Regions from separate parts of the Pseudoalteromonas sp. SG41-2 genome, predicted to be linked through region 2. Evidence: predicted binding sites of a transcription regulator. Region 2 holds the regulator's gene; each other region holds the start of a gene.

Region 1 (8,192 bases), on a different contig from region 2:
GAGCAGCTAACGCACTTTGCGATCCTGAATTAAGTAATCGGCCATTTTGGTCTGTTACAGTTACTCGTGACGGCTCTAAACCTTGCACTGCTGAACCAATAATATCAACAATGGCGTCCACTTCTTCACTACCGAGCATACGACCACGTTTTAAAGTTAATACAACTGTTGCGGATGGTTTTTTCTCACGACGAGCAAAAACATTTTCTTTCGGGATTGCCAATAATACTTTAGCACGCGTGACATTTTGTAGTTCCTCGATCGTGCGCGCAAGTTGTTGTTCACGACCGTGCTTTAAACGTTCACGCTCTAAACGCTGACTAACACCAAAACCCATATCTTGCATGATAATATCAGTACCCGAGTTCGGCGCTTGCTCAATACCTTCGCGGGTCATTAACAATTTAATATTTTGATATTCATTTTCAGGAACAGAAACCACATTGCCATCAAGTTGATAGTCAATTTTTTGTGCATCTAAAAAATCGAGCGTTTGAATTAGCTCTTCCGTTGGCATTTTTCCAAGTGGACGCATATCTGGTTGACGTGCCCAAATAATCACAAAAATAGCGATCGCTAAACAAATCGCTAATGCAATAATTAAAGTGACCTGACGTAATACATCAACGCCGTTTAATGCACTTAAATAGCCTGACTTTTGTTCTTGTTGATCGTCATTATCAGTTTGGTCGATACCGCCGCCGGCCAAAGCAAGATCTGTTGATTGATTAGATTGCGCCACAATAATTCTCCACTACCTAGTTAAACAGGCATGTTCATGATTTCTTTATAGGCTTCTACAAGTTTGTTACGAACTTGTACAGTGGCTTCAAAGGCAACCGATGATTTTTGTGATGCGATCATCGCATCCGCTAATGACACATTTCGGTCGCCCATTTCAACCGCTACGACTTTTTGTTTTGCATCAGCTTGAAGGCCATTCACGGTATTGAGTGCATCACTTAACAAATCGCCAAATTGGGCGCTCGAAGTAGGCTGCGCCTGCGTCGGTAATTTGTTTACTTGATTACTACGACCAGCTTCGAGAGCCATAGATTGCATTTCTTGAAATAATGCGCTGTTTTGAATTTTCATAATTGTCTCTGACGATGCAGTTTACTAATAACTTAATAAAGCACAAAGCATGCCAACTAATAAATTAATTAATATCAATAGCTTGAGATGTGTTTTTGTTGTCAGAGTTTTGACAAGTTTACGCCCAGCAAGGCTGAGCGTAAATTAAATAGTGAAGGAAAACAAAAATTATAGAGGCTTAAGCAGGTAAGGTGATCCCCAAATCACGCATTTGTGCCAATTTATAACGTAATGTTCGTGGGCTGATCCCTAATGTTTCAGCTACATCTTTACGCTTGCCTTGACAACGATTTAGGGTCTCTAAAATAATTCTATGCTCTTTATCTTTAAGTTCATCTTTGTAACTTCCCGAATCCAAGCTTGGTAATTCTTCACGCAGCTGATTGCGTTCTGCTGTCGCTTTTATTGCTGGCGCTTGCAGATCATAATAAGCATCATTAGTTGGTGAACTTGTAACCGCCGAAGTAGTGTTTTCTGGTGCTGAATTAACCGGCACTAAACTTGCTGATAAAGCCGCAGTTAGAGGAGTCTGGGTTAAATTTTCAATAAAAATAGCACTTTCGTCAATCATATCACCGTGGCGTAATATCAACGCACGCTGGATCACATTATCCAGTTCACGCACATTACCTGGCCAAGTATGAGCTAATAATTTTTTCTCTGCCGGTTCGCTAAGTACAGCGATAGGCTCTTTGCTTTTATTGAGATGACGTTCAATTAAATGCTTTGCCAACACGACAATATCGCCTGGACGTTGACAAAGTGGACGCCACATCAACGGAAATACATTTAACCGATAATATAAATCTTCTCTAAACTGGTGCTTAGCCACAGCCTCTTTTAAATCACGGTTACTGGTAGCCAAAATACGCACATCTAGCTTAATAGTTTTGCGACCACCTAAACGTTCAACTTCGCGTTCTTGTAATACACGTAGTAACTTAGCCTGTAGGCCTAAATCCATCTCAGTGATTTCATCAAGTAAAATTGTGCCACCTTGTGCTTGCTCAAATTTACCCGGACAAGCTTGAATCGCACCAGTAAACGCGCCTTTCTCGTAGCCAAATAATGTAGCTTCGAGCATATTTTCAGGGATCGCAGCACAGTTTATTGCGACGAATGGCTGCTCTGCGCGATCTGATTTATCATGGATAAAGCGTGCGAGTACTTCTTTACCTGAGCCACTAGGACCAAGCACCATCACACTGGCATCCGATTTAGCAACCCGACTTGCAAGTTCTAATAGCTGAATGCTACTCGGATCGGCGACAATCGGGCCATCAGTTTCTTTTTCTGGCTCAGGTAGATAGCGGCTTACCATATTAAGTAGCACTTCGGGCGCAAACGGTTTGGCCATATAGTCAATTGCCCCTAACCGCATAGCCTCAACAGCATCATCAATAGTCGCATACGCTGTCATCATTAAAACCGGTAGATCAGGGTAATTAAGATTTATGCTGCGCAGTAAATCAAGACCACTCATCGCGCCCATTTGCACATCGCTCACGACCAGCGAAAAGCTGTCTTTTTTAAGTAGCACCATAGCTTGCTCAGCACTGTCAGCCGCAACGCAATCTATTCCAGACATTTCAAGCGTATCAATCAAGGCTTCACGAAGCCCTGCATCATCTTCAACCACTAAAATCGTGTTGTTCATATTGCCTCCGCCGATGTTGACTTTGTACAAATAGGTAACAGTAAACTAAAGCAGGCTCCGCCTTGAGCATTGTTCGTTACTGCAACTCGTCCTTGGTGTGCATTTGCGACTGAACTAACTACCGCTAAGCCTAAACCTGTGCCTTGGCTTCGGGTAGTAAAAAATGGTTCAAATAATTTATCAAGTAAGCTTAAATCGACCCCAGGGCCATTATCACTTACAGTAATACACACTAGCTCGGGGTCACTCGCATCCCGCTGCGCACTTAATTGAACGAGTGCATTACTGCCAATGACTTGAATACTATTGTGAATAAGGTTTTGAATGGCACTGGCAAGCGCAGTTTTATTGCCCATTATCTCGATATCAGGCTCAGGTAAACTGACCTGAAGTTCACTATTATTAAGTGCGACCATAGCATCAGCGCCAGTTTTCACTTCAGTTAATAATTGCTGCATGGAAACATGTTCAACAACTTGCTGATCGCCACTTTTTGCGAACAACAACATATCGTTTACTTGGGTTTCGAGATCTTTTAAACGCGACATTAACTTAGTATGAAAATTGCCTCGCGAGCTTTCGGGTAACCGCTTTGAACCTAAATTAGCGGCATACAAAATCGCAGCAGACAGTGGTGTTCGCACTTGATGTGCCAAAGATGCCACCATTTTACCCAATGCACTTAAACGCTGCATATGTGCAACGCGTGTTTGTAGACGACGCGTTTCGGTTAAGTCAGTCATTAAGATTAATTGCCCTGGCTCTGGCGCTAATGCCGTTATTTCTAACTTAATTAAGCGTCCATCTTTTAGCGATACTTCATGGCCATCATCTTGTTGGGGCCGAAACGAGCGCTGGATCACACTGAACCACTTTTCACCTTCGAGTGGCTCCCCTAGCATGTCTGTTGCAATTTGATTAGCTTTAGCGATCAAACCGCGACCATCAAGCACCACAACACCCGCAGGCATTGTATCTACTAAATGACTTAACCAACTGGCTTGCTGGCGTAATTCACTTAACTCACCAATGTACTCTTCTTGCAGTAAACATGGGTTATACTGGGTCGCTGTGATAAATTGTGGTTTTAAGACATTAGCTAAGGCCATAATGCATTCTCGTTTACAGGATCTAACTAGCTAAATGCACAAATTGTACCAACAATTATATTGATTAATTTCATTTGCTTAGCGTATAAATAACGCGACAAAAAAATGACAAACTAAAATAAGCAAAGCAAGGAGACACTATGAATTCAACAAATTTATGTCGCTGCCCTTGGCTCGATACCAGTAAAGATGACTATGTTGCCTATCACGATGATGAATGGGGGATCCCAGTATATGATGACCAAACACTTTTTGAATTTATTACTCTGGAATCAGCACAAGCAGGATTAAGTTGGTATACGATTTTAAAGAAACGTGATGGCTATCGTCGTGCATTTTTGGATTTTGATGTAGAAAAAGTCGCACAAATGAACGAGCACGATGTTGAACGATTAATGCTTGATGAAACAATTATACGTAATCGTTTAAAAATTGTAGCAACTATAAATAACGCCAAACGTTTTATTGAAATTCAGCAAGAATTTGGCAGCTTCAGTAACTATCAATGGCAGTTTGTAGGTGGTAAGCCGTTAGTGAATGAGTTAGATAAACTTAGTGACTACCCTGCAATCACAGAGGCCTCAACTGCATTTGCAAAAGATTTAAAAAAACGGGGATTTAAGTTTTTAGGTCCAACCACAGTGTACGCCCATATGCAGGCCTGTGGTATGGTGAATGATCACAGTAATGATTGTTTTCGTAAAGCTGAGATTATTGAAAAATACTAGGTGTTAAGAGCTAGAAAAGTGACTAGGCGCTAGGATCCTAAATCTAGCGTCTAGGAATTAATGGCTGAAGCCATTTCCTACAAATGCTTAACCCACATATAAGCAGGCTTCAGCCACGAAAGATTTATATATATTTTTATCTGCTCATTTGATCTCATTCACTTCTCTTTGTGCAAAAGACCTTTAAATGATTGATCCACCACAGAGAACTCCGAGTTCAAAGAGGAAGGGATTAGGGTCCTAGCCCTTCAGCTCCGTGTAGCGCGCAGCGCCTCGGTGGTAAAAATTAAGTAACTATTTGCAAGCACCGAAATGGTAGGTAGTGCTTTAGCGCGTCAATGAACTTATCACCGTAAACGACGACCACACTCTGTAATTACTGATATTGCGAAGTAAAATATTAGCAACTTAGCACGTGTTAATCTCGTGATAGGTTATATTTTTTCATTTTTTCAACTAAGGTTGTGCGGCGTACACCCAAGATCTCCGCAGCACGCGCTACGACATAATCATAACGCTCTAAGGCCTGAGTGATCAGGCTAATTTCCAGCTCAGCTAAATAATCTTTTAGCTCAATCCCTTCGTCGGGTAAAAGGTCTGCTGATGGCTGAATTGCTTCAACTTCTGGCTCATCGTCGTAATCACTAAAACCAGTACTGAAAATATCATTGAAAGCATCACGCTCCATAAGCTCTTCGGGATATTGTGGTTCATAAGCATCAACTTCAATATAACGATATTTTGCTGGTAGATCGGGAATATCAACCACTTTATCTGGCAACATGATCACCATACGCTCAACTAAGTTCGCTAACTCGCGAATATTCCCCGGCCATGTGTGCTCTTTTAAACTATCAATTGCCCGCTCAGTAAACTTAGCGGTAGTACCACTTTGCTCATTAATACGGCGCATTAACTCTTTTAATAATAATGGAATATCATCAGCACGTTCTGCAAGAGATGGGTTTTCGATAGGAAAAACATTGAGTCGATAATATAGATCTTCGCGGAAACTTCCTTGATCTATCATTTGTTCAAGATCACGGTGTGTAGCAGCAATCACCCGTACATCGGCTTGAATTGGTTTTGTACCACCAACCCGCTCATAGCTGCGCTCTTGTAACACTCGCAATAACTTTACTTGCATTTGCAGCGGCATATCGCCAATTTCATCTAAAAACAGCGTCCCCCCTTGAGCAAGTTCAAAGCGGCCCTTGCGCGCTGAAATAGCACCGGTGAACGCGCCTTTTTCATGACCAAACAACTCACTTTCTAACAGCTCCGCAGGTATAGCCCCACAGTTAACGGGTACAAATGGCCCTGTATTACGTTTTGATAGTAAATGAACATTACGAGCAACCACTTCTTTACCAGTACCTGATTCGCCTAAAATTAATACGTTGGCGTCCGTTTTAGCAACTTGTTCAATTAAAAAGCGTACATCTTTAACCGCTTCAGTTTCACCAACTAAGCCATCAAAGGTTTTGTGCGGTTTTGCGTGTTTATGCTCATTTGGCAACATCCGTTGATACTGTTGGCAATCATGCAGTAATTGAGTCGTTACATCATGGTTAAAAGGTTCACAGATAAGGCCAACTACATTGGCAATGCTCAACAGTGGTTTAAGGGTTTCACCAATTAATAGAAATGGTATTGTTGGATGGCGCTTGATCACGCTTTCATGATCTAAGCTTTGCAATGCACCGAGGATCACCATACATGATTGCTTTTGGTATTTTTCACATTCTTGTTCAAGGCTTGCATCGTCAAGCAGTTGCACTGCCTCACCAATAAAGGTAAGCGCAGCATGTAAACCAATCGCACGATTATTATTATTGTCTAAAATCAAGATCATTATTTAGCGAACCACAGTTACTACAAGCTATTAATAATTTAAATTGTAAGCGAGTTTGACAGGGATGCAAGCACAAAGCGGCAGTTTTTTGACATAGATGCCAAAAAACAGACACTAAGCTAATTGCAAGTAATACTTAAGAATTACTGTTTTATCATAGCCGTTATAATAACCCTAAAATAGATTCAGCCGATTGGTTAGCTTGGCCACGCAGTGCTATTGACGCTTGAGCTAAAATATCATTTGATACCTGCTGTGAAACCGCCTGAGCATAATCGGTATCTTGAATTCGACTTTGGCTCGCGGCAATATTTTCTTGCTGAGTACCCAGGCCTTTAATAGTGCTAGCCAATGTATTTTGAAAAGCACCAAGTTCAGCACGCTGGGCGTTAATTTCGTCCGCCGCTTGGTCACTAATATCAATTGCAGCTTGTGCACCTGCTTGAGTAGAAATATCAATTGTTGATATTACTGATGCAAAACTACCATCCGAAGGAGTAACCGTTTGATTTGCATTCGCATCTGGACCAACTTGAAACGACACCGACTGACCATCAAACAAAGGTTTACCTGCAAAATTGGCATTTTCAAACGTCTCTGTAATCTGACTTTGTAATTGCACCACTTCTTCTTGCAAAGCAGCACGGTCATTATCATTTAATGCGCCATTACCTGCTTGAATAGATAATTCACGAATACGCGAGACAGCATCGTTGACACCCGACAAGTTTGACTCGGTCGCTTGCGAATAAGAAATACCATCATAGGCATTATTCACCGCTTGGCTGTAACCGTCTTGCTGGGAGGTTAACCGATCTATAATTTGCAATGCCGCGGCATCATCTGCCGCAGAGTTGACTTTTTTACCCGTAGCAAGTTGCTCTGCAAGCTTGTTACTGGTTTGCTGTGTTTGGTTTAAAAAACTAGTTGCTGGTGATTGAATTTTCATAACAGGCTCCGACACGCTGATTGGTTAAATTATAGCTTAATTTGCCAAATTTTGCACTTTGTACCATTGTTTAATTAAATTAACTTGGCATCGTGCTTGCTAACCTACTCTGTTAATAGGTAAAGTACTGAGCAGTGTATTAAATTTCACTTTTTGCGTATTTAATTTTTTACTATAACTACGCCAATGATAAATAACTTGGGTAAAACTATGTTCGATAACAAAACAATTTTAATTACCGGTGGTACCGGATCATTCGGTAAAAAATACGTAAAAACGTTACTTGAGCGATACAAGCCAAAAAAAATAATTATTTTCTCTCGTGATGAGTTAAAACAATTTGAAATGCAGCAAGACTTTGATCAACCATGTATGCGTTACTTTATCGGTGATGTACGCGACAAAGACCGCTTACGCCGTGCAATGCGTGGAGTAAATTACGTTATTCATGCTGCAGCTCTTAAACAGGTCCCTGCCGCAGAATATAACCCGATGGAATGCATCAAAACTAACATTAATGGTGCTGAAAATGTCATTGATGCTGCCTTAGACAATAATGTTGAAAAAGTCATTGCGCTTTCTACTGATAAAGCAGCCAACCCAATTAATTTATATGGTGCGACAAAATTAGCATCCGATAAATTGTTTGTTGCCGCTAATAATATTGCCGGTGGTAATCGCACCACATTTTCAGTTGTTCGCTACGGTAATGTAGTCTGCTCGCGCGGTTCAGTAGTGCCTATTTTCCAAAAGTTTATTGATCAAGGCCGCGACCATATCCCTATCACCCATGAAGAAA
Region 2 (8,192 bases):
CATGAGTACATTAAAAGCTGAATTTCTAGCAAAAAGCTATAAAGGTCGCCAAGTTGTAAAAAGCGTGGGTTTAGAAGTTAGCGCAGGCAGCATTGTTGGCTTATTGGGTCCTAATGGCGCTGGTAAAACCACCACCTTTTATATGATTGTGGGTTTAGTTCCAAGCGACAAAGGTAAAATCAGTATTGATGATAATGACATCACCTTACTGCCAATGCACAGTCGCGCACGGTTAGGGATTGGCTACCTGCCACAAGAATCATCCATCTTCCGTAAATTAACTGTTTATCAAAACCTGATGGCTATTTTAGAAACTCGTAAAGAGCTGAATAAACAAGCCAGAGAAGAAGCGCTCGACAGCTTACTTGATGAGTTTAGCATTCAACATATCCGCGACAGCCAAGGTATGGCATTATCTGGCGGTGAACGTCGTCGAGTTGAAATTGCACGCGCTTTAGCCGCAAACCCAAAATTTATCTTACTTGATGAGCCTTTTGCTGGCGTTGATCCTATTTCAGTGTTAGATATAAAGAAGATTATTGAACACCTTAAAAACCGTGGTATTGGCGTGCTTATTACCGACCACAATGTACGAGAAACCCTTGATGTTTGTGAAAAAGCCTACATAGTTTCTCATGGGGAGTTAATTGCATCAGGTACCCCTGAGCATGTACTCGCCGACCAAACAGTCCGCGATGTTTACCTGGGCGAGCAATTTAGGCTATAAAGCCACGCTCGGCTAAGTATCTGCTAGACTTAACGATGATAACAATAAAAGGATTGTTAGAGATACATGAGGCAATCACTCCAGCTGCGCATGGGCCAGCAACTTACAATGACACCACAGCTGCAACAAGCAATTCGCTTATTGCAACTCAGTACATTGGATCTCCAGCAAGAAATTCAAGAAGCGCTCGACAGCAATCCATTGTTAGAGCTAGAAGAACATGAATATTCAGACGACACGGCTGGTAAAAACGAACAAAAACAAGATAACGATGACTTAACCGTTAGCGCATCAGCAGACGACAAGCCAAGCGAATATGAACAAGAAAGTAGCGAAGCATTAAGTAAAGAGACCTTAAGTGACGAAATGGCTATGGACGTCACCTGGGACGAATACATGAGTGCTGCGCCAAATACGTCATCTGGGCCAATGCCTGAAGATGAGTCAATTTATCAAGGTGCCTCAACTGAAACCTTGCACGAATATCTAATGTGGCAATTACAACTCACACCTTTTAGTCCAACCGATGAAGCCATTGCCATTGCGATTGTTGAAGCCGTTGACGATTCAGGTATTTTAACCTTGAGCTGCGAAGACATCGCAGAAAGCTTAAATCAAGGTAATAACGAAGAAGAAATCGAACTCGACGAAGTGCAAGCAGTGTTAAAACGCATTCAGTTGTTTGACCCTGTTGGTATTGCTGCGCGCAGCCTACAAGAATGTTTATGTATTCAATTAAATCAATTTGATCCTGCAACTCCTTGGATTAGCGAGACAAAAATGATTTTAACTGATCATATCGATTTATTAGCTAGTCGTGACTATCGCACTTTGATGAAAAAGACTAAGCTTAAAGAAGATGAACTAAAAGAAGTAATGACACTGATCCACAGCCTTAACCCAAAGCCTGCGGATACCATAGTACGCGAAGAATCAGAGTATGTTATTCCTGACGTTTCGGTGAAAAAAATTAAAGGTCGCTGGGTGGTTGAACTCAATCCAGACAGCATGCCAAAAATTAGAGTGAACAGCCAATATGCGGCGATGTCACGCTCTGTAAAATCAAGCACTGACAGCCAATTTATACGCTCGCATTTGCAAGAAGCTAAATGGTTTATTAAAAGCCTAGAAAGTCGTAACGAGACGTTACTCAAAGTAACCAACTGCATTGTTAAACAGCAGCAAGGATTCTTTGAGCATGGCCCTGAGGCCATGCGCCCTATGGTACTAAACGACGTTGCCGAAATGGTTGAGATGCACGAATCAACAATTTCTCGTGTAACCACCCAAAAATACATGCATACCCCTCGTGGTATATTTGAGTTAAAATATTTTTTCTCGAGCCATGTAAGTACTGAGAACGGCGGCGAATGCTCATCGACAGCCATTCGAGCATTGATCAGAAAATTGATCAGTGCAGAAAACTCAGCGAAACCATTGAGTGATAGTAAAATTGCAGATATATTGGCAGAGCAAGGTATCAAAGTAGCTAGACGGACTATTGCAAAATACCGCGAGTCACTGGCTATTCCACCGTCAAATCAACGTAAAAGTTTGATTTAAGGCGTAAAATCACAAGAGGAAAATGCTTATGCAACTAAATTTAACTGGTCGTCATGTAGAAATTACTGATTCATTAAGAGACTATGTAAACAATAAGTTTGCCAAGCTTGAAAGGCATTTTGATCATATCAATAATGTCCATGTCATTCTTGATGTAGAAAAGCTAAGCCAAAAAGCAGAAGCCACATTACATGTCAGTGGCGCTGAATTATTTGCCTCAACTGAGCACCAAGACATGTATGCAGCCATTGACGGACTAATCGACAAACTTGACCGTCAGGTAATTAAACACAAAGAGAAGCACGCTCGACACTAACACTATGAAATTAAGCTCACTTATTTGCCAGGACTGCAGTAAAGCTGCGGTCCTTTTTAATAGCAAAAAACGGATCATTGAATTTATCAGCCAATTGGCTCATGAACAACTTCCTCAGCTATCACAACAAGAAATCCTCAACGCACTACTGTCGAGAGAAAAACTAGGTAGTACGGGTATTGGTCGTGGTATTGCTATTCCTCATGGCCGTATGAGTGGTGTTGAAAACCCGCTAGCAATAATTATAGTGAGTGAATCACCGATTGATTTTGATGCGATAGATAATCGCCCAGTTGATATATTTGTAGCTCTCATCGTGCCAGATGGTGATAGCCAACTTCATTTGAAGACGTTAGCCACAATTGCTGATAAACTCAACGACAAAGATTTTTGTAAACAACTACGTAGCGCAAAAACAGACCAAGATTTGTATCACGTAATTGCTGCGCAATCGTAGCCAAATGAAGGAGAATTTACATGGAGTTAATCATCATCAGTGGGCGTTCTGGCTCAGGTAAATCTGTTGCTCTGCGTGTAGTAGAAGATCTTGGCTATTATTGTGTAGATAATATTCCGGTAAACTTATTACCTTCATTAGTGCGCAGTGTCTCTGATAATTATGACAAAATTGCCGTCAGTATTGATGTCCGTAATTTACCGAAAGAGCAGGAAGAATTTAACGATATTCTTGAATACTTGCCTGGTTTTGCAAATCCGACGCTATTTTATTTAGACAGTGATGATCAAACCCTGATCAAACGTTTTTCTGAAACTCGCCGCTTACACCCATTATCTTTGGACTCTTTGCCACTGGATTTAGCTATCAAGCAAGAAAAAGTATTACTTGATGTATTAACTACTCGCGCTGACTTTATACTTGATACCACTGATCTGAGTGTCCACCAGCTTGCAGAGTCAATCCGTGAAAAGATTTTAGGGAAAAAAGATAAAAAACTAATCATTACCTTTGAATCATTTGGTTTTAAATATGGTATCCCAAAAGAAGCTGATTATGTTTTTGATGCACGCTTTTTACCAAACCCACATTGGGAGCCTGAGCTTAAGCCACTTACAGGCCTTGATCAGCCAGTAAAAGATTATTTAGCCAGCCATAGTATCGTACAAAAATTCACTTGGCAGATCCAAACCTTTGTACAAACTTGGTTACCGCATTTGGAGCGTAATAACCGCAGTTACTTAACAATTGCTATTGGTTGCACCGGTGGTCAACATCGCTCAGTTTATCTAGCGCAAACTATAGGTGAAAGCTTCTCGATGAGCCACAGCAATGTGAAAATTCGCCATCGTGAACAAGAATAACAACTCACGTTTACAGTAAGGAATGTTGATGCGTTTAGAAGATACATTTTTAATAAAAAACAAACTCGGTTTACATGCTCGCGCAGCCAGCGTATTAGCGCAATTAGCTGTGCAGTTTGATGCCAGCATCACACTTCATCAAGATGACAAACAAGCCGCAGGCGATAGCGTACTCGGCTTAATGCTATTAGAAAGTAGCCAAGGCAAAGAAGTTAAAGTTGTATGTGAAGGCCCGGACGCTGAACCTGCTCTTGCAGCAATTGGCGAGTTGATCGCACAACGCTTTAACGAACAAGAATAGCTCGTAGTCAGTACCACTAAATTGCGTTAAACTAAATAAAGTCGTTAATTAAACAGACCAAGCGCGTTAATTACCGACAACTGTTACCCTACCTATCAAGCGTATTAATTTTTAAGGACGCCAATGCCAGAAGCTTTTGAACAAGATTACCCACTACAACAACTAAAACAAGTGACCAAGTCACTTAACAGTGGTCAATTTGTTCAAGTAAGGCGTATGTTGGCAAAAACAGCTCCGTGTGACACCGCATTATTACTCGAGTCATCCCCACATAAAATTCGTACCTTGCTATGGCAACTGGTTGATCCAGATGTACAAGGTGACGTACTCGAAGAACTCTCAGAAGATGTTCGTTTAGGGATCATTGCCCAAATGGAGCCGAAGCACATCGCTGCGGCAACTGAGGACATGAGCCACGATGATCTAGGGGAAGTACTACGTAGCCTACCTGATACCGTCTACAAAGACGTTGTTAGTGCCATGGACAGCCAAGATCGAGAACGTGCAACTCAAGCACTCTCTTATCAAGAGCGCTCTGCTGGCGCGCTAATGAACACTGATACAGTGACCATCCGTCCAGATGTCACTATCGACGTAGTACTGCGCTACTTACGTTTACGTGGTGAGCTACCAGAAGGTACCGATGATCTTTATGTTGTTGATAAACATAACTGCTTTATAGGTGCCATGTCGTTAACGACCTTGTTGACTAACTCGCCAGATAAAATCATTCGCGACTTAATGGATGAAGATTGTGAATCTATCCTCATTTCGATGGATGAAACCGATGTAGCACAACTGTTTGAACGTCATAACTGGATATCAGCCCCAGTGGTTGATGATAATGACCATCTACTTGGCCGTATCACCATCGATGATATCGTTGACGTTATCCGTGAAGACGCCGAGCATAGCTTATTAAGCCTAGCCGGTCTTGATGATGAAGAAGATACCTTTGCCCCAGTGTTAAAAAGTTCGAAAAAGCGCTCAATTTGGCTTGGCGTTAACTTATTAACCGCGCTACTTGCTGCGATTGTGGCAAGCTTCTTTGAAAACACCTTAGCAATTTTACCTATTCTAGCGGTACTCAACGGTATAGTGCCATCCATGGGTGGTGTTGCGGGCAGCCAAACATTAACCCTCGTAATACGTGGTATTGCAGTGGGTCATATCAACCAAACTAACCAACGCTTTTTACTGATCAAAGAGCTTGCAATCGGCGCAATAAACGGGATTGTTTGGTCCATTTTAATTGCCGGTGTTGTTGCTATTTGGCAATGGGACTTTAAGCTTGGCGGCGTACTCGCCTTTGCCATGTTTATGAACTTAGTAGCCGCAGGTATCGCCGGTGCCAGTATTCCGCTGCTATTGAAAAAAATGAAAATTGACCCTGCATTAGCTGGCAGCGTAGTACTGACAACCGTAACCGATATTGTAGGGATCTTCGCCTTCCTAGGCACCGCCACATGGTTGTTGGTGTAGTTAAAAATTAGTTAAAGGTTAAACCCATCGTAGGCGCGAGTTTATCTCGCGCATCTCTTAGCGTTACATCAACCTCATCCGCCAACTTAGGCAATGGCTTTAGCCATGAATGTTATCAACCGCGCGGCATAAAGCACCGCCTACGATAAACCCAAAACTTTAACACCCGTAGGCGTTGAGCTTGCTGACGCACAAACTCCGAGCCACATTTAAAACGCGGTGGCAAGCCACTCGCCTACAAGTGATTTAACACCGAGATAAACGTTAAAACCCGTAGGCGTTGAGCTTGCTGACGCACAAACTCCGAGCCACATTTAAAACGCAGTGGCAAGTCACTCGCCTACAAGTGATTTAACACCGAGATAAACTTTAACACCCGTAGGCGTTAAGCTTGCTGACGCACAAACTCCGAGCCACATTTAAAACGCGGTGGCAAGCCACTCGCCTACAAGTGATTAATTAGACATCAAAGTAAACCTTAACACCGTAGGCGTTAAGCTTGCTGACGTACAAACTCCGAGCCACATTTAAAACGCAGTGGCAAGTCACTCGCCTACAAGTGATTTAACACCGAGATAAACTTTAACACCCGTAGGCGTTGAGCTTGCTGACGCAAAAACACCTATGACTATAATAAAATGAGAGGTTAAACATTCTTGGGGAAGGTTATAAGTGGATGTTCTTAATGAAAATAACAACATACACTTATAATTTTGGTATATAACATCCTAGCAAAATCCTTCTAATATCTACTTATTTAAAGCCCATTCCTTGCTGCTTTTACTTCGCTCCTTGATGCGCTATTCATTAGTTCCTTCCATTGCTGTGCCGTCCAAAGTGGCTTTGCGCTTTTTACGATCCCTTGTTGGTTTTTCCTTAATACGTTATCCATAATGTTACTCCTTGCCATCTATTGGCTGTTCATCCTTGTTATATTTCACACTGTGACTCTAACGACGTCCGATTATATAAATTGCATGTATCAGACCAGGAATATACCCTAGTAATGTTAACAAAATATTAATCCAAAACTGAGCACCTAAACCAACTTGTAAAAATACACCAAGTGGTGGAATAAGTACTGAAAATATAATTCGTATTAAATCCATGACTCTCACTCCCTGAAATTTATATAAGAAAGCCCAGCATAACTGGGCATTCGTGGCTTATAGATTATTCAGCTACAATAGTTAAGTTATCAACTACATCGCGAACATCTTCGGCATTCTTAGCAATTTTCACCGCTAGCTGTTTTTCAGCATCCGAACCAACAGTACCATTTAGCGTTACCACACCTTTATCGGTATCTACGTCAATATCCGTACCGCCTACTTCAGAATTAAACAAATAGCGTGTTGTAATAACGGTAGTAATTTTAGCATCCGTTAAATCACTTTCTGTGCTATCTGATTTCATCTTCTTGCTTTTTGTGTCCGTGTTTTTAACGACCGTTAGCTCGTTATCAACATCAGTTACACCATCTAGACTTAAGATAAGCTCTTCCGCTAGCTCTTTATCAAGCTCACTTTCAACTTTACCAGTTAGTACAACCTTGCCATTTTTTACATCAGTGTTAATGTCAAAGTTGTTTAAGTTAGTGTTCATTAACAGAACCGTTTCTGCCTTACCATCAATCCAAGCATCTTTACTTTCATTTTCCCAGCTGTTTGCTTGCGCACCCATAGCGGTTGTACCAAGAACTAACGCTGCAATAATAGATTTGTTAAATGTTTTCATAATCTTTCTCCTTTTGATTAAAGACAATATGATTAATGCGAACATCAAGCCAACTTTTAAAGCACTTAAAATCAATAACTTAAGCTTTATTTGATATAGCGCTAGCTTTAGTCTTGGTAATTATTTACAGACTGCTCGGTAATTTATTCTGGTCGTTGCAAAATTAACCATTTAATAGCATTATTCGTTAATCTGTCGTTAATATAACAAATACATCTAACAAAAATAAATTTAAACTATTGATTATTAAGCCAATTAATAAATGGCCTAAGCTTTGCTTTAACTATTGCAGTACTGACAATCGTAAAATACACCAACAGCATCACTTATAAGGAATACATCATGACTGTAAAATTAGAAGATCGCCCAATTGAGCAAGTGCGTGAACAAGTTATTGATCAATTAATATATAACTACAGTCATGCTGTTATTTCAGCTGATGCTTTTGAGCGTCGATTAGATCAGGCAATGGCTGCGAAAGATAACCAAAGCTTAATTGATTTGGTAAGTGACCTAGAATTAACAACCGATAGTAATTACCAGTGGGAAAAACGTGCGCAGTTTAGCCCAAACTATAGTAATAAAAGCAGCGATGAAACATTGCACTTGCGAAGTATCTTAGGATCAAACGAGCGCAGTGGGCAATGGGTAGTACCAAAAGAAATCCACCTGACGAACTTACTTGGTTCTATTGAACTTGATTTCACTGACGCCATATTTCAGCATCAAAATATCACCATCCATGT
Region 3 (8,192 bases), on a different contig from region 2:
AACAGTTGCAGATCTTCTTGCAGAGAGTGAACAAAATAACTTGCTCGCACTCGATCCTGTGAGTGAGAGTAATAGTCTGGTGTTTACAGCACAGCAGAAAGCTACTGCGGAGCCTGCTCTTGATGTGCAAAATCAATCAGAGGAAATGATTAAGAAATTAATCGAAAGCGGCAATAATCAAATTGATAGTTAATTATTGTTAAGCAAAAGATATAAGGCGCGGGTTGTCCCGCGCTTAATCACTTTCGAGATAATTTTAAATAGGGAAAGAAAAATAATAAAGGGAATTTTGTAAAACTAAAAGTAGGAGTCAAATTATGCTTTTAAGTTATGGACGATCTTACTGTTACCATGAACAACACTACCATCTTGGTCATATGTTGTAGAGGTTGGCACACCAATCAAAATGTCTTTCAATTGTTTTACTGTTAATTGTGCATGGTGGGCTGCATGAGCATTAACGTCATTCTTCTTTTTACATGACTCTAATAGCTTATGCACATCACTCGTTAAGCTTGTTACTTCGTCAGATTCAACGTCATTACCTGCAAATAAGGCTTTGAGTTCTTTATCTAACGTTTGAATTTGACTTAAAAAGGTAAGTTTTTGTTTCGCGATATCTTTAAGGCCCTCGCCACGACGGGAGGCTATAGCGGTTAATTCATCTTCTAAGATATCAGCAAGGGATGTTAAGCAATTTAGCTGCATAACAAGTTTAGAACTGATCAAACTGGTGTGATCAGCCATACACATCAAACTCAAATGCAGCGATATTTTTAGCTAGCTTTTCAGCATCGATTTGATATTTACCTTCAGTAATTGCTTTTTTTAGCTCAGCCACTTTGTTGCTATCAAAACCAGAAGATTGCTGTGCTTTATCTTGCAAAGATTTTAATTGTTGCGCTTGTGGCGTTAAGCTTACTGAGTCAGCAGTCGCTTTTGGCGTAGTTGCTTGCGCAGTATTAGCATTATTATTTTGTAAATCAATTTTTTGCTGTTTAGCATTGGTCAACACATTAGCCTGTTGCTGACCTTTATTTACTTGGCTTACCATGATTTTAACCTATACATTATCCAACACATGCCTTGTTATCGGCAACCATGTTAGAAACTTTAGCACAAATACGAAAATTTAAATAATTACCTGCACAGACTCAACACCATCAACGCGGGCATTTAAAACTTTCCCTGACTTTGCATTTTTAACCTTTACCTGCTCTCCTAAAGTACCATCTTCTAGGGCTAAACCGGAAGTTTTTATTTTCAATCCTCGAATTATTGCAAAAATAGTGACATTATCGCCTTTGCAGACCATACAGATTTGATTTAATGCAACAGGGTAACCACTGCGGATATTACGTTTGCTGCGGCTACCAATCAGCAGCTCTTGATTTTGTAAATACTGCGCTCTTACGAAATGTTTTGGTTTCATAATCAAACGTAAATGATGAGCTTCAATAACCTCCCCGCGACTTAAATTTTCAGTGGCTATAATCACAGGGGTGAGTTCAATCATACGTACATGAACATATTGACTCCAACCATTGAGGTCATCACATTTTATTTGTACGGTTATTTGGCGATTAAATGGCGGCTCAGTAGGAATATTAAATGCAAGGTCGCTGTTGCAGCCACGATCAGGTATCCGACTATCCAATGTTAGAGCATTGAGTTCCTTATCATCGGCGGTATTAGGGTCTAATTGATCATAGACATGGGATACAGCAAGTTCTTGCAATTGTTCTTTGCTATATGTTTGTGCATACAGTGGAGTAACTAGGCATAAGCTAGCAAGAAAATAAAAAACACTGTATCTTCGGCTTTTTTTTAACAAACTCATAATGTTTCGACTATGCTTATGGTTGAAAACAGGGTATAAATATTTAGCGTCAATAAACAGACGCTCCCGTGTAGTTATGTAGCTTTACAGAAAGAAAGCAATTATTGTTCCGTTCTTATTCGCTTTCTTCAGGAGATTGAAATGGCAGGCATTTTAGACTCAGTTAACCAACGTACTCAATTGGTTGGGCAAAACCGTCTTGAATTATTATTATTCAAGCTAAGAGGGCGGCAGCGCTTTGGTATTAATGTGTTTAAAGTGAGAGAAGTACTGCAATGCCCTCCTTTAACAAACATGCCGAAGTCGAATGCCTATGTAAGAGGTGTCGCACATATACGTGGGCAAACTATTTCTGTTATTGATTTATCAATGGCTGTAGGTGGCCCTGCGATCGAGAATATTAAAGATAGTTTTATTATCATTGCTGAATATAACCGCTCCGTACAAGGTTTTTTGGTTGGCGGCGTTGAGCGAATTGTAAATATGAATTGGGAAAAAATAATGCCGCCACCGTCTGGGGCTGGCAGATATTCGTATTTAACAGCAGTGACAGAAATTGAAAATGAGTTAGTCGAAATTCTTGATGTAGAAAAAATATTAAATGAAATTTGCCCGGTAAATACTGAAGTCAGTGCAGCAATAGCTAATGATGGTGAAATTCAAAAAGACTTAGGTGAGCGCATCGTATTTATTGCCGATGACTCTGCCGTTGCTCGTAATCAAGTCAAACGTGCTCTAGAGCCGTTAGGCGTGCAGACTGAGCTTGCTAAAAACGGGAAAGAAGCATTAATTCGCCTCCGGGAAATTGCTGCACTTGACTGTAAGCATGATATTACCGAGCGAGTTGGTTTATTGATCTCTGATGTTGAAATGCCAGAAATGGACGGTTATACCCTCACGGCTGAAATAAAAGCAGATCCAAAGTTAGCCCCATTACATGTTATTCTGCATACATCACTCAGTGGTGTGTTCAATCAAGCGATGATTGAAAAAGTGGGGGCTGATGACTTTATTGCTAAGTTCAATCCGGATGAGTTAGCTACAGCAGTGAAAAAATGGGTTCATTGTGACTAATTTGAAAAGGCGGTGTTACTTTGGAAAATAAGCATTTACAACAAAGTGAGTACGATCAGTTTCGTTCTTTTTTAGAGCAACAATGTGGCATTGTTTTGGGTGATAATAAGCTTTATTTAGTCAAAAGCAGGCTTGCTCCGCTAATGGTTCGTTTCAATGTTGAGTCATTGTCACAATTGGTCAGTAAAACACTGAGTCCGCATGAGCGGCAGTTACGTGCCGCAGTTGTTGATGCTATGACGACCAATGAAACTTTATGGTTTCGGGATCAATACCCGTTTGAACTATTACAAAGTAAGTTATTCCCAGAGCATAAAGAGTTGCGTCGACCGTTGAAAATTTGGTCAGCGGCAAGTTCCTCAGGACAAGAGCCATATTCTATTGCCATGTCGGTCGCTGAGTTTCAAGCTAAGCAGCCGGGTGTATTAAAAATGGGCGCGCAGATCATCGGCACCGATATTTCTAATACTATGTTAGATATGTGTAAACATGCAGAATATGACTCTCTTGCTTTAGCTAGAGGGCTGTCGGTAGAGCGCAGGAAGAAGTTCTTCAAAGATAGCGGCAATGGGATGGCGCAAGTTAACGACTCAATAAAAAAATTAGTGAGTTTTCGACACCTTAATTTATTAGATTCATACGCACTAATGGGCAAATTTGATATTATTTTTTGCCGTAATGTGCTGATTTATTTTGCACCTGAGGTGAAAGCCAAAATTATTGCTCAGTTTGCTCAAGCACTTAACCCTAAGGGGTATTTATTTTTAGGTGCTTCAGAGTCTATGTCAGGGTTAAGTAACGAGTTTGATATGGTACGCTGTAATCCTGGTATTATTTATCAAAAGAAATAACTTACCAGCGTAAATAACGCGCTAAAACGCAAGTAACTCAAGTCTCATCGGTAGTAAAGCCGAATCTAGAATACGATAAAACGATGTGCCTCCACATCGTTTTTCTTTTTAAATCAAAAATTAAACACATCATAAAACACTAACCTAGTTGGCTCACCTTTTGCATTAATCATCTTAAGTCAATTTTTTGGAGATGGTTATGGCTATCAGTTTTGATAAAGCATTTGGGGTTCATCCTCATGCAATGTTGATCCGTTCGCAACGTGCTGAGTTATTAGCAACCAATATCGCTAATGCTGATACGCCGGGCTATAAAGCGAAGGATATCGACTTTGCCTCAGCATTGAAAGCGGCAAAAAGCCACCAGCAAGGCGGCAATAACATGGTAACAACTAACCCGAATCACATTGCAGGTGGTAGTCGTTATATCGGTAATAGTGAAATGTTTCGTTCGCCAAATCAAGCAGATACAGGTGATGGTAACTCGGTTGATATACAAGTGGAACGAAACTTGTATACAAAGAACTCATTAGAGTATCAGGCAAGCCTGCAATTTATGAGTAGTAAAATTAAAGGCCTTAAAAAAGCCCTCGGTAGTCAAGGAGCCTAAGCATGAGTTTATATAACGTTTTTGATATTTCAGGTAGTGGTATGAGTGCGCAAAATGTGCGTTTGAACACCACCGCAAGTAATATTTCCAATGCCAATAGCATTAGCTCAAGCCAAGACAAAACTTACCGGGCGCGTCACCCTGTTTTTGCAGCTGAACTGATGAAAGCATCAGAATCAACTGGTAATACGCAGGGATCGTCTGTTGGCGTTAAAGTACTAGGCATTGTAGAGAGTAATAAACCACTGCAAATTGAATATAACCCAAATCACCCCAGTGCGGATGAAAATGGTTATATCTACAAACCTAACGTTAATGTCGTTGAAGAAATGGCTAATATGATTTCCGCCTCACGCTCTTATCAAACCAATGTGCAAGTTGCTGATGCAGCGAAGCAAATGTTAAGTAAAACACTGTTGCTTGGGCAGCGGTAATTGAGGGTTAGATTATGAGTAACGACATAAATACTGCATCATCAAGCTATATAGATTCGCTTCGTTGGCCGAGTAAACAAGAGGCTGACGAAAAGACTGGTGAAAAGAAAAGTGATGCATTAACGCAAGAGGATTTCTTTTCATTATTAACGCAGCAACTGTCGTTTCAAGATCCCAGTAAACCTGCGGACAACGACCAAATGATTGCACAAATGACGAACTTTACCATGGCAGAAGGTATCTCAAATTTAAATTCAAAGTTTGAGTCTTTGGCTGCTTCAATGACCTCTAATTCAGCGTTGCAAGCATCAACTCTGGTAGGCAAAAAAGCTTTAGTTGAATCAGATACATTAGATCTTAACAGCAGTGGTGATGTCTCGGGCATGATTGCTGTTGAAAGTCCCGTTAAAGATTTAAGGCTCAGTATTACAGATGCTTCCGGACAACTAGTGAGAGTAATTGAGTTAGGTGATAAACCTGCTGGTGGCTTACGTTTTAACTGGGATGGAAAAAATGAAGCCGGTGAGAGCCTTCCGCCAGGAGAATACAATATCAAAGCAGAGGGCAGCATGGGCGAAGAATTTACTAGTTTACCCATGGCCTCTTATAAAAATATTGATAGCGTCAATATTAATGGCGCTAACGGTATTATTATTAACACTAAAGAAGGGGCAGTTAAGCTGTCTGATGTCGCAGAAATTGCGTGATAAATTTTATTTATTTTTTAGCCTATTGGCTAAATTTTATAGGTTAGAGGTGAATTATGAGTTTTAATATTGCATTAACTGGCATTGCTGCCGCACAAAAAGATTTGGATGTTACTGCTAATAACATCGCTAATGTAAATACCTACGGTTTTAAAGAATCGAGAGCTGAGTTTGCCGATGTTTATTCATCATCAGTTTTTTCTTCGGGTAAAACTAAAAATGGTGATGGTGTACAAACAGCATCTGTAGCACAGCAGTTTCATCAAGGTTCAACATTAGGCACTAAAAATTCACTCGATCTTGCTATAGGAGGTGAAGGATACTTTGCTCTTAGCAATGAGTTAGGCTCACAAGATAAAACATTCACTCGTGCAGGGGCGTTTAAATTAGATAAAGATAACTTTATCGTTGACGCACAAGGTAATTACTTACAAGGCTTTCCTGTTGATGAAATTAGTGGAGATGCAACATCAGTAAGTTTAACCTCCTCTGGGGCGATTCAAATTCCTGATTCATCAGGTTCCCCGCGGGCTACCTCAAGTGTATATTCGTCATTTCGATTGGATTCGACCAAAGATACACCGACTATTACACCATTTGATCCAACTCAATCAGGGTCATATACTCACTCTACCTCAACCAATGTTTATGATTCGCTAGGTGAGCCGCATACTATGCAATTGTTTTTTGTGAAAACGGATGCAGCTGTTACAGGTAATGCTAATGAGTGGCAAACCTATGCCACGTTAGACGGTCAAGCATTCAATCCTGATGGAAGCTCGCAAGGCGCTACTGGACCATTTAATCCAATTTCAACATTTCAGTTTGATGCGAACGGCTTACCACTTAACACCAATGGTACCGCAAATACAGGCAATACATTTAACCCTGTTGTGTTAGATAGCACTAATTTGACAGGGTTTTTAAGCAATGGTGCTAGCTTTCCTAATAATGTAACTATCAACTGGCGTGATGAAGCAGGTACCTCTGCAAAAATCCCGACCCAGCATGCAGGCAAGTTTGAAAATAAAGTATTATCTCAAGATGGTGCTGCTGTGGGACGGTTGGCAAATATAGACATTGGTGTTGATGGAAAAATTGTTGCTTCTTATAGTAATGGTGACTCTAACTACCTAGGTCAAGTTGCGTTAGTCCGTTTTCCCAATTCACAGGGGTTACAACAAGTAGGCAATACGTCATGGAAGAAAAGTTTAACTTCAGGTGACCCTGTAGCGGGTGAAGCAAATTCAGGCGCATTTGGTAAGATTAGCTCATCAGCATTAGAGCAATCAAACGTGAACTTAACCAATGAGCTTGTTGATTTGATCAGCGCACAGCGTAACTTCCAAGCTAACTCGCGTGCACTCGAAGTGAATTCAACACTACAGCAAGCTATTTTGCAGATCCGTTAATCTCGTTTTAATATTTTTTACAATCCGACACCTAGGCTGCTATTTATTAGCAGCCTTTTTTATTTGTGCTTGATTATATTTTGTAATTTATTACGTCATTTTATTGTGGCACTTATCTTGCATTTGTCATGTTATAGATTTTTAACGTGAGTCGATGTTATGGACAAGATGGTCTACATTGCAGCGTCTGGAGCTAAGCAAAGTTTGCGGGGCCTAGAGCTTAAAGCAAATAATTTAGCAAATGCCAATACCACAGGCTTTAAAGCTGACTTCGCGCAAGCGCGCTCAATGCAAGCTTTTGGTGAAGGCTTACCGACACGTGTTTTTACTATGCAGGAACGGCCAGGCTCTAATATGACTTCCGGCGGTATTGTTGAAACTGGACGTGATCTTGATATTGCTATGAGCGATAAAGGGTGGCTTACAGTGCAAGATGCTTCAGGGAATGAGGCATATACTAAAGTTGGCACGTTGAATATCACCCCTGATGGCGCTTTGATCACCAGTCACGGGCGTCAAGTTATTGGCGAAGGTGGACCGATTATTTTGCCATTGCCAGTGGAGAAAGTCGAATTTAGTGACGATGGTTCAATCCAAGTTCGCCCGCAAGGTGCGCCGGCTAACTTTTTAGAAGTTGTTGACCGTTTGAAGGTAATTAAGGCAAATAATTCTGAGCTTGAAAAAGGCAATGATGGCTTATTTCGACCAAAACCCGAATTACTGGAAAATGGTATATGTGGATTTTGTGACATCTCTAATGATGTGAAAGTAATGAGTGGCACTTTGGAAATGTCAAATGTGAATCCGGTACATGAGATGGTGGATATGATAAGCCATCAACGCCAATTTGAATTACAAGTTAAGTTAATGAAAACGGCTGAAGAAATTGACGAACGTCAAACTCAATTGCTGCGTATTGTTTAACTTTATTGAGAGGACATTAATATGAATCCTGCATTGTGGATAAGTAAAACGGGGCTTGATGCTCAACAAACCGATATTTCGGTTATCTCAAATAATTTAGCCAATGCCAGTACTGTTGGTTATAAGAAAAGTCGTGCTGTATTTGAAGATTTGCTTTATCAAAATATTAATCAGCCAGGGGGGCGTTCATCACAAGATACAGAGATGCCTTCTGGTCTGATGCTTGGTGCTGGTACCAAAGTAGTTGCTAATCAGAAGAACTTTTCTCAAGGTAACATGTTAACCACTGAAAACTCATTGGATTGGATGATATCAGGGCCAGGTTTTTTTGAAGTTTTAC
Region 4 (8,192 bases), on a different contig from region 2:
AAACCTTATCACTTTAATCTCTTCATTAAACGCCTACTTGTGCGTATTAATCGCATATTTTAGCATTTAAGGTACACCTTGTTATAATCCTTCGATAATTAAAACATGCGAAGGAAAATTCATGATAAAAACTAGCCTAGCACTGGCTCTTGGACTCTCAAGCTCACTGGCATTTGCAGCCACATCGCTTACTGTAGAAGATATCCCTAAAATTCAGTCAGTTATTCAAACCAGCATTAGTCCAAATGGTGACAATGTTGCATTTACCCGCTCAGTGCCACGTGAATTATACGTCGACGAGAATGGTGCCAATTATAGCGAACTCTATGTCGTCGATGATGAAGGTGTCGAGCGTCCTTTCATTACCGGCTCTGTAAGTATCAAGAGTATTCAATGGTCAAACGATAGCAAAACGATCTACTTTTTAGCAAAACTTAAAGACGACAAGTTTACCGCGTTATATCAAATTCCAGTGGATGGTGGTCAAGCGCAAAAAGTACTATCGCTTAAAGACACATCAATTTCTAGCTATCAGTTAAGCCCGAATAACAAACAACTCGCTATTTTAGCTATGCCAGCGGCTGATAAATCTGAAAAAGAGCTGAAAAAATTAGGCTTTATGGCTGAGGTGTACGAGCTAGGCTTAAAAGATAAACAACTATTTATTGTCGATTTAGCCAAAACAGATAAACCTCTTACACCAACAGCGCTTAACGTTGCAAACTATGTAAGTGATGTAAACTGGGCCGCAAAAGGCGATAAGTTATTAGTAAAAACCCAGCCTACAGCGCTAATTGACGACAAATACACTAAATCACAATGGCACTTATTTGATATTGCGACTAATCAAGTGACGATGTCGTTTGCTACTGAAGGTAAATTAGACGGTGCTGAACTGTCTCATGATGGTCGTTACATCGCAATTCTAGGTGCCGAAGATAAGCATGATCCAGCCGCTGGTCGTTTATTTTTAGCTGACACAAAAACAGGTGAAGTAAGTGATTGGTTACCTAATTTCATGGGTCATATCGTTGATTTTGAATGGTCACATAAACGCAACACGCTTAATTTTATTGCCAATGTAGGTACGCAAAGTTTTGTCGCGAGCATTAAAACCGGCTCTAATAAATACAAAAAAATTATTAATGAAGGCCAATTTATTGCATCAAATCTGAGTATTTCTGATTCAGATAAAACCTTAGCGCTACGTGCAAACACTGCAAAGCACCCAAATGAAGTATTCATTATTCGTGGTTCTAAAGCACAACGTTTAACGGATTCAAACAACTGGTTGAATGACAAACGTTTTGCTAAGCAAGAAACTATTTCACTTAAGGCTCGCGACGGTGTTGAGATTGATGGCGTATTAGTCTACCCATTAGATTATGAAAAAGGCACGCGCTATCCATTGATCATGTCAGTGCACGGTGGCCCTGAAAGCCATGACAAAGACGGTTGGGTAACAAACTACTCGCGTCCAGGTCAAATGGGAGCAGCACGTGGTTATGCAGTATTTTACCCAAATTACCGTGGCTCTACAGGTAAAGGCGTTGATTATTCAAAGCTTGGTCAAAACGACTATGCAGGTAAAGAGTTTGACGATTTAATTGACTTTAAACAGCATCTTGTTGAAATGGGCTTAGTTGATACTAAACGTGTTGGTATTACGGGTGGCTCTTATGGTGGTTATGCATCAGCATGGGCCGCAACAAAATTGACTGAACACTTTGCTGCGAGCGTGATGTTTGTAGGTGTTACCAACCAACTATCTAAATTTGGAACTACTGATATTTCTAACGAAATGAATCTTGTGCATGCACGTTCATACCCATGGGATAAATGGCAGTGGTATTTAGAGCGCAGCCCTATTTACTGGGCAGGCCAGTCTAAAACACCATTACTGATCATGCATGGTAAAGATGATCCTCGCGTACACCCTGCACAATCAATGGAACTGTACCGTTATATGAAAGTACAAGGCAAAGATGTACGCCTTGTATACTATCCTGGCGAAGGTCATGGTAACCGTAAAGTAGCCGCGCAATATGATTACAGTTTACGTTTAATGCGTTGGATGGATAACTATTTAATTGACGGCAAAAAAGACATGCCAGCATTCGAGATTGACCATGCAGGCAAGTTAAAAGCGGTAAAAGACGCCAATAAATAATCCTATTATTTTGTGTTAAATACGCTTTTAGGCCAACATTCGTGTTGGCCTTTTTGCTTTTAAATAACAATGAATATGGATGTAATATAAAGACCTAACTCGGTAATTTTTACAAGAAAACACCTTAACAAGCTCAAATATAAAAAATTAAATCAATATATTACAACAACTTAAAAGTTGGCTTCTGTCTTGCAATATTCATTGTAATTAATGAGTAAAGCAAGGAAAACCCATGAATATTTTTGAAGCACTTCGTAATGATCACGACAAACAACGTTCGCTTGTCGATGCGCTGATAAAAACCCAGGGGGAGTCACCGAATAGACAGTCTCTTATGGATAATTTAAAACATGAGTTAGTAGAACATGCTAAATTTGAAGAGCGTTATTTCTATAATCCTTTGATGTTTGATGATTTAACCCATGAAAAAGCCCGTCATAGTATTGCAGAGCATCATGAACTTGATGAATTGATTGAGCAACTTGAAGAAACTGATATGAGCTCACCAGTGTGGCTTGTGACCGCTAAAAAATTACATCATCTTGTACATCATCATCTGGCTGAAGAAGAGCATGAAGTATTTCAACTAGCCGGTAAAGCGCTAACCGAAAGTCAAAAAGAAAGTCTAGCCGAAAAGTATAATGATGCGATGAGTTAACTGCTATATGTGCCCGCTTTAATTTATAAAGCTCTCTAAATAGCAACAACTCTATACCATTTGCATTTATTAGGCACCTCTAACACGGTCAATACTTGGCTAAGCAAACACTCTTAAATTAACTAAGCCCGGCATCAAACGCTGGGTTTTTTAATGCTCATGCTCCATCCCCACCTTTATTTAATATGAAAATCATTCATTGAATGTAAATATTTCGCAATTGAACATACAACTGATAATTGTTATCATACCTACCTTGGTTGCTTATTAGATTAATAATCTTTATTCTTGTCATGAAGGAAGTACAATGAAATCCCGCCCGCTTTATCTGGCCTCACTGATCAGTGCATTATTAACATCAACAACACTTATTGCTGATGATGACACAGCTGAAAATATGGAAGTGATGGTTGTCACCGCTTCTGGTTATGAGCAAAAATTAATAGATGCACCTGCAAGTGTCTCGGTTGTCTCTCGCGAAGATCTACAAAATAAGCCATTTACTAGCCTTGCTGATGCGCTTCGTGATATCGAAGGTATCGATGTTGGTGCCGGACAAGATAAAAACGGTAATATTAGTATTACCATGCGTGGTTTACCCGCAAGCTATACTCTAGTGCTTATTGATGGCCGCCGTCAAAGTGATGTAGGTAATATAGGCCCAAACAACTTTGGTAACAGCCAATTTATGTATATGCCGCCACTTGAGGCTATCGAGCGAATTGAAGTCGTTCGTGGCCCAATGTCCACTTTATATGGCGCTGATGCAATCGGTGGTGTAATCAATATTATCACTCGTAAAAATCTTGATAGCACCCATGGTAGCGTCACGGTAAGCAGTAATATCCAACAAGACGATCAATACGGTAACGATAATAAAGTCGATATATATTTGACCGGCCCAAGCGGCGTTGAGGGATTAACTTACGGGATCCGTAGTAGTTTTTATGACCGTCAAGAAAGTGAGCCAACTTACAGCGAAAGTTTACCACTTCCAGATGGCAGCATGTGGGTTGATGATGGTAGCTTTGGCGATAAAAAAATCGTTGCAGCACGTAACTGGAATGCCGGCGCAACAATAAACTACCTGATCAATAATCAGAATGAAATTACCTTTGAGTACGACATAGCCAAACAGCGTTACGATAACACCGAAGGTCAAACGGGTACGTTAGATAGCCCAGTCAGTTTATGGCGTGTTAGCAAAGGCATTGTACAGCCACGCGTTGGTTATACTCCATATCAACGTGTTGAACGTGAGCAATTTGTATTTGCACATGTTGGTCGATACGATGTTGGTACGCTTACCAGCAGCATGACCCAAAGCAGCAGTGAAAACTTTGGTCGCTCATTACCTCTTAATGTACAAGAGCGTTTAGGTGTGCAGGCCATTTGGGACCAAGCAGTACAGGATCAAGGCATCGACAAGCCAGAACTAACGGATGCAATTTACGCTCAACTTGATGAGACTTTTTTACCACGCCCAATGCGTACACTAAAACTTGATAACTTAATTATTGATACTAAGTTTGAATCAAATATAGATAACCACTATTTTGTAGTAGGCGCACAATATTTTGATGCCGAAATGGAAGATGGTGTATTTGGTATGTACGGGGATGGCTTCCGTGAAGGTACGACTCAAGATCATCGTCAAACAGCTGTATTTGCTGAAGATAACTGGGAAATTACCACAAATCTAACTGCAACTTTCGGCGCTCGTTATGATCATCATAATATCTTTGGCTCACAAGTTAGTCCTCGCGCTTATTTAGCCTACTCTCCTGCTGATGAATGGACTTTCAAAGGTGGTATCAGCACAGGATATAAAACCCCAGAGCCAAACCAACTATTCTCTGGTATTACAGGTTTTGGTGGCCAAGGTACTAAACCTTTTGTTGGCACGCCAGACTTACAACCTGAAACCAGTGTAAACTACGAAATGGCTGCTTACTTTAATGGCAGTGATAGTTTTAGTGGTAACGTAACGGTGTTTTACAATGATTTTAAAGACAAAATCATTAACCAAGATAACTTACCAAACTGTGAAGTGGCCATAGCTGATGAACCTTGTGTTGAAATTGGCGCAGGTTGGGCAGGCATCGGTAGCACCACCTTTACGCAAGCTGCTAACGTAGATAAATCAGCTACTCGTGGTGTTGAAATTGCTGCTAATTGGCAGATTATTGAACAGTTGTCACTACGTGGTAACTTTACTTACACCGATAGTGAAGTGAAAAGTGGCCGTGATGAAGGACTACCTTTAGTTAATACACCTAAAAATATGTATAACTTAACGCTTGCATGGCAACCATTGGATGATTTGAGTATTTCACTTATTTCTGAAATCCGCAGCGATCGTTACCGTGGTACGGCAAATGTGTCTGGTCCACAGGGCCCTGAAACACAAAAGCTCTACTACAAAGCCTATGATTTATATCATTTAGCAGCAAGTTATAAAATTAATGATAGCCTAGCATTAAATGCCCGTATTAATAATCTGTTAGATGACGACTTATCAAGCCGTACTTGCTTATTAGCAACCTCAGAGGAAGAGTACGAATGTACATCTGATTACAATACCACCCAAAAAGCACGCAGCTTGTGGGTATCAATGAGTTACAGTTTCTAGAATAAAAAGCTATAAAAATAAAGCCCAGCAATAATGCTGGGCTTTTTATTATTACGATTTAACCGTGCCTTTTATACTTCATCACCCAACACAGATCCGTGGCCGAAGCAGATTAAAGCGTATACTCAATAAGGGTTCCCGATGAATAAGCAAAGGAAGCCTTAACTTATAGAATTAAATTTTAGAGTTTATTCGCTTAGTATGTAAAGATATGTTCTGAAAGATTTAATTTAAATCATTGAGGGATCTTATGTATAGAATATGGCTATTAAGTTTATGCTTTGTCTTCGGTGTTGCAAATGCACAAACGCCGCAACCACTGAGTTATGACGCATTATTAAGCAACTATAATTACGATTTTGACGTTAACTATTTTAACCTTGACTCACAAGGGCTGTCGTTAAAAATGGCGTATATTTACTTACCAGCAAAGGCTGGTAAACCCGTTGTGACTTTAATGCACGGTAAAAACTTTAACGCTCATTACTGGACTGAAACTGCACTATTGCTACAAAAAATCGGTTATGGCGTGCTGATACCTGACCAAATTGGTTTTGGAAAATCATCTAAACCACGAGATTATCAATTCTCTTTTGCAGCCTTAGCTAGTCACACCCATGCTTTAATGAGCCAACTTAATATAAATAAATCAATTGTATTGGGTCATTCTATGGGCGGTATGCTGGCAAGTCGCTTTGCGCTTATGTATCCACAAACAACCCAACAATTAATTTTACTCAACCCTATTGGCCTTGAAAATTACCTGCAATATGTTGATTATAAAGACACTAACTTTTTTTATAAAAATGAGTTAACTAAAACACCTGCCGGGGTAAAAGCATACCAGCAAAAAAATTACTATGACGGAAAATGGAATAACCAATTTGCTGCTCTGACGAATTTTATCACCGGACAAATTCAAGGCCCAGATAAAGAGCTAGTAGCGTGGGTTAACGCAAAAACATACGACATGATTTTTACTCAACCCGTTATCACCGAGTTTAAAAACTTCATCATGCCTGTTTCACTAATTATAGGTACAAGAGACAGAACAGGACCTGGCCGTAACTGGAAGAAACAAGGGGTAGATTATGAACTTGGCCGCTACGATCAATTAGGTAAATCAGCCGCGGCATTAATTCCTCACAGCCAACTACTTGAACTGACTGATTTAGGTCATTTACCCCATATTGAAGATTTTAAGCGCTTTAAAGCTGTATTGTTAAAAGCCTTAGAAGCAGGCTCAAAGCCACTAGAGTAATATTTAGGCAGATCAGCGGTTAAAGTTATTAACAGCTGATTTGATTACTCAACGCTGACCTTTGAAAACCAATTAATAAACATAAATGCCTACTATTAGATACCTTTTAGCGATAACAGAAAAATATTGTTAATTAGCATGTGGATTCACTTTTAATATTTTGATGGCACTAAAAAATAACAACTCACTGATATAATTAGACTAAAACCCTATCTCCATTAATATATTACTATTCTGAAGTTATTTAAAAATTAAATAACTTTTCAGTTTAAAACTAAAAAAGCAGGTAATGTAAACTTAAAGTTAAAAAAACAAGCAGTCTGTTGTTGACCAAATTACAACCTTAGCTTACTCTATGTAAGCGCTTACAACACACACATTGATAAATGTAAGCGCTTACAACTTCGTTCGTAGACACAATAACAACCACAACGAAGTACTTTTAAATTTTTGTCGATACTGGGGTTCAACTAATGAACATGACAACAACCAAAGTAAGCCGCCTTGTTGCGGCAATATCCATGACCATGCTATTTGGCTGTGGTGGAAGTGCTGAGACAAAATCTGACTTCACAAAAGTCGATCCACAAAAGCCGGTTTCTGATTGGCAAATGGTTTGGAGTGACGAATTTGATGGCGCAAGTATTGATTCTAACAAATGGAATTTTGAATTAAGTTGTGCCGGTGGTGGTAACAACGAAAAACAATGTTACACCGATAACGAGCAAAATGCGTTTATCAAAGATGGCATATTAAATTTAGTTGCTTTACCGGCCGACGAAGGTGCCGAAAAGCCTTATACATCGGCACGTTTGAACACCCGCTACAACGCAGATTTTACTTATGGCCGTTTTGAAATGCGTGCAAAGTTGCCTTCAGGGCAAGGTAGCTGGCCTGCTTTTTGGATGATGCCAACTAATGAAGTATATGGTACATGGCCGCGCTCTGGCGAAATTGATATTTTAGAAGCTGTAAATTTAAAAACAGTTGCTGAAGATGGCACCGTTGAAGCTAATATTCATGGCACACTTCACTATGGTCGTGAATGGCCTAACAACTCGAACTCTGGTAAAGCATACACATTTGCAGAGGGGATGAACCCTGCTGACGATTTTCATACTTACGCTATTGAATGGCAAGAGGGCGAAATTCGTTGGTACGTAGATGACTACTTATATGCCACACAACGTCGTTCTGAAGTTCGTTATAACTCAAAAGACGAAGCTGTTGGCCTAAAACATAGAGGTTGGTTTGCTGAATACTTTGAACAAGGTAATGGCGAGCTTACAACACATTGGGATAATGCCCCCTTTGATAAAGACTTTTACCTTATTTTAAATAATGCCGTTGGCGGTGATTGGCCGGAAAACGTAAATAACTTAGGCGTTGACGCTGCAGCATTTGCAGAGGGTCAAAGCTTTGAGATTGATTACGTACGCGTTTATCAATGTGCAGCTAATACTGACACAGG

Evidence for each region. Region 2 encodes sigma-54, which starts transcription at its own class of promoters, with help from an activator protein. Its sites were predicted from a motif close to GTTGGCACGNNNNTNGNNT; they were not measured.
Region 1: a site for sigma-54 is predicted at 3,896-3,914, ahead of H5186_RS06750 (PAS domain-containing sensor histidine kinase). Genes of this name have one in related genera too.
Region 3: a site for sigma-54 is predicted at 3,913-3,931, ahead of flgB (flagellar basal body rod protein FlgB). Genes of this name have one in related genera too.
Region 4: a site for sigma-54 is predicted at 2,347-2,365, ahead of H5186_RS12455 (hemerythrin domain-containing protein). Genes of this name have one in related genera too.

Annotation. Positions count from the first base shown of each region.
Region 1 covers NZ_JACJFK010000006.1:88,019-96,210, forward strand. The annotation lists gene fliF (flagellar basal-body MS-ring/collar protein FliF) at 1-742, opposite strand, end outside; gene fliE (flagellar hook-basal body complex protein FliE) at 763-1,095, opposite strand; gene H5186_RS06745 (sigma-54 dependent transcriptional regulator) at 1,274-2,752, opposite strand; gene H5186_RS06750 (PAS domain-containing sensor histidine kinase) at 2,749-3,861, opposite strand; gene H5186_RS06755 (DNA-3-methyladenine glycosylase I) at 4,002-4,589, shown strand; gene H5186_RS06760 (sigma-54 dependent transcriptional regulator) at 5,008-6,444, opposite strand; gene H5186_RS06765 (flagellin) at 6,608-7,393, opposite strand; gene pseB (UDP-N-acetylglucosamine 4,6-dehydratase (inverting)) at 7,604-8,192, shown strand, end outside.
Region 2 covers NZ_JACJFK010000037.1:4,584-12,775, reverse strand. The annotation lists gene lptA (lipopolysaccharide transport periplasmic protein LptA) at 1-5, shown strand, start outside; gene lptB (LPS export ABC transporter ATP-binding protein) at 2-727, shown strand; gene H5186_RS20595 (RNA polymerase factor sigma-54) at 794-2,290, shown strand; gene hpf (ribosome hibernation promoting factor) at 2,319-2,606, shown strand; gene ptsN (PTS IIA-like nitrogen regulatory protein PtsN) at 2,611-3,063, shown strand; gene rapZ (RNase adapter RapZ) at 3,084-3,926, shown strand; gene H5186_RS20575 (HPr family phosphocarrier protein) at 3,955-4,227, shown strand; gene mgtE (magnesium transporter) at 4,351-5,709, shown strand; gene H5186_RS23165 (hypothetical protein) at 6,467-6,601, opposite strand; gene H5186_RS20565 (YqaE/Pmp3 family membrane protein) at 6,660-6,818, opposite strand; gene H5186_RS20560 (BON domain-containing protein) at 6,883-7,446, opposite strand; gene H5186_RS20555 (LiaF domain-containing protein) at 7,789-8,192, shown strand, end outside.
Region 3 covers NZ_JACJFK010000006.1:140,558-148,749, reverse strand. The annotation lists gene H5186_RS07035 (Ig-like domain-containing protein) at 1-193, shown strand, start outside; gene flgN (flagellar protein FlgN) at 316-747, opposite strand; gene flgM (flagellar biosynthesis anti-sigma factor FlgM) at 740-1,054, opposite strand; gene flgA (flagellar basal body P-ring formation chaperone FlgA) at 1,133-1,840, opposite strand; gene H5186_RS07015 (chemotaxis protein) at 1,982-2,914, shown strand; gene H5186_RS07010 (protein-glutamate O-methyltransferase CheR) at 2,935-3,765, shown strand; gene flgB (flagellar basal body rod protein FlgB) at 3,965-4,375, shown strand; gene flgC (flagellar basal body rod protein FlgC) at 4,378-4,809, shown strand; gene H5186_RS06995 (flagellar hook assembly protein FlgD) at 4,824-5,516, shown strand; gene flgE (flagellar hook protein FlgE) at 5,573-6,928, shown strand; gene H5186_RS06985 (flagellar basal body rod protein FlgF) at 7,088-7,852, shown strand; gene flgG (flagellar basal-body rod protein FlgG) at 7,874-8,192, shown strand, end outside.
Region 4 covers NZ_JACJFK010000014.1:7,086-15,277, reverse strand. The annotation lists gene H5186_RS12460 (S9 family peptidase) at 122-2,170, shown strand; gene H5186_RS12455 (hemerythrin domain-containing protein) at 2,403-2,828, shown strand; gene H5186_RS12450 (TonB-dependent receptor domain-containing protein) at 3,136-5,460, shown strand; gene H5186_RS12445 (alpha/beta fold hydrolase) at 5,711-6,721, shown strand; gene H5186_RS12440 (glycoside hydrolase family 16 protein) at 7,195-8,192, shown strand, end outside.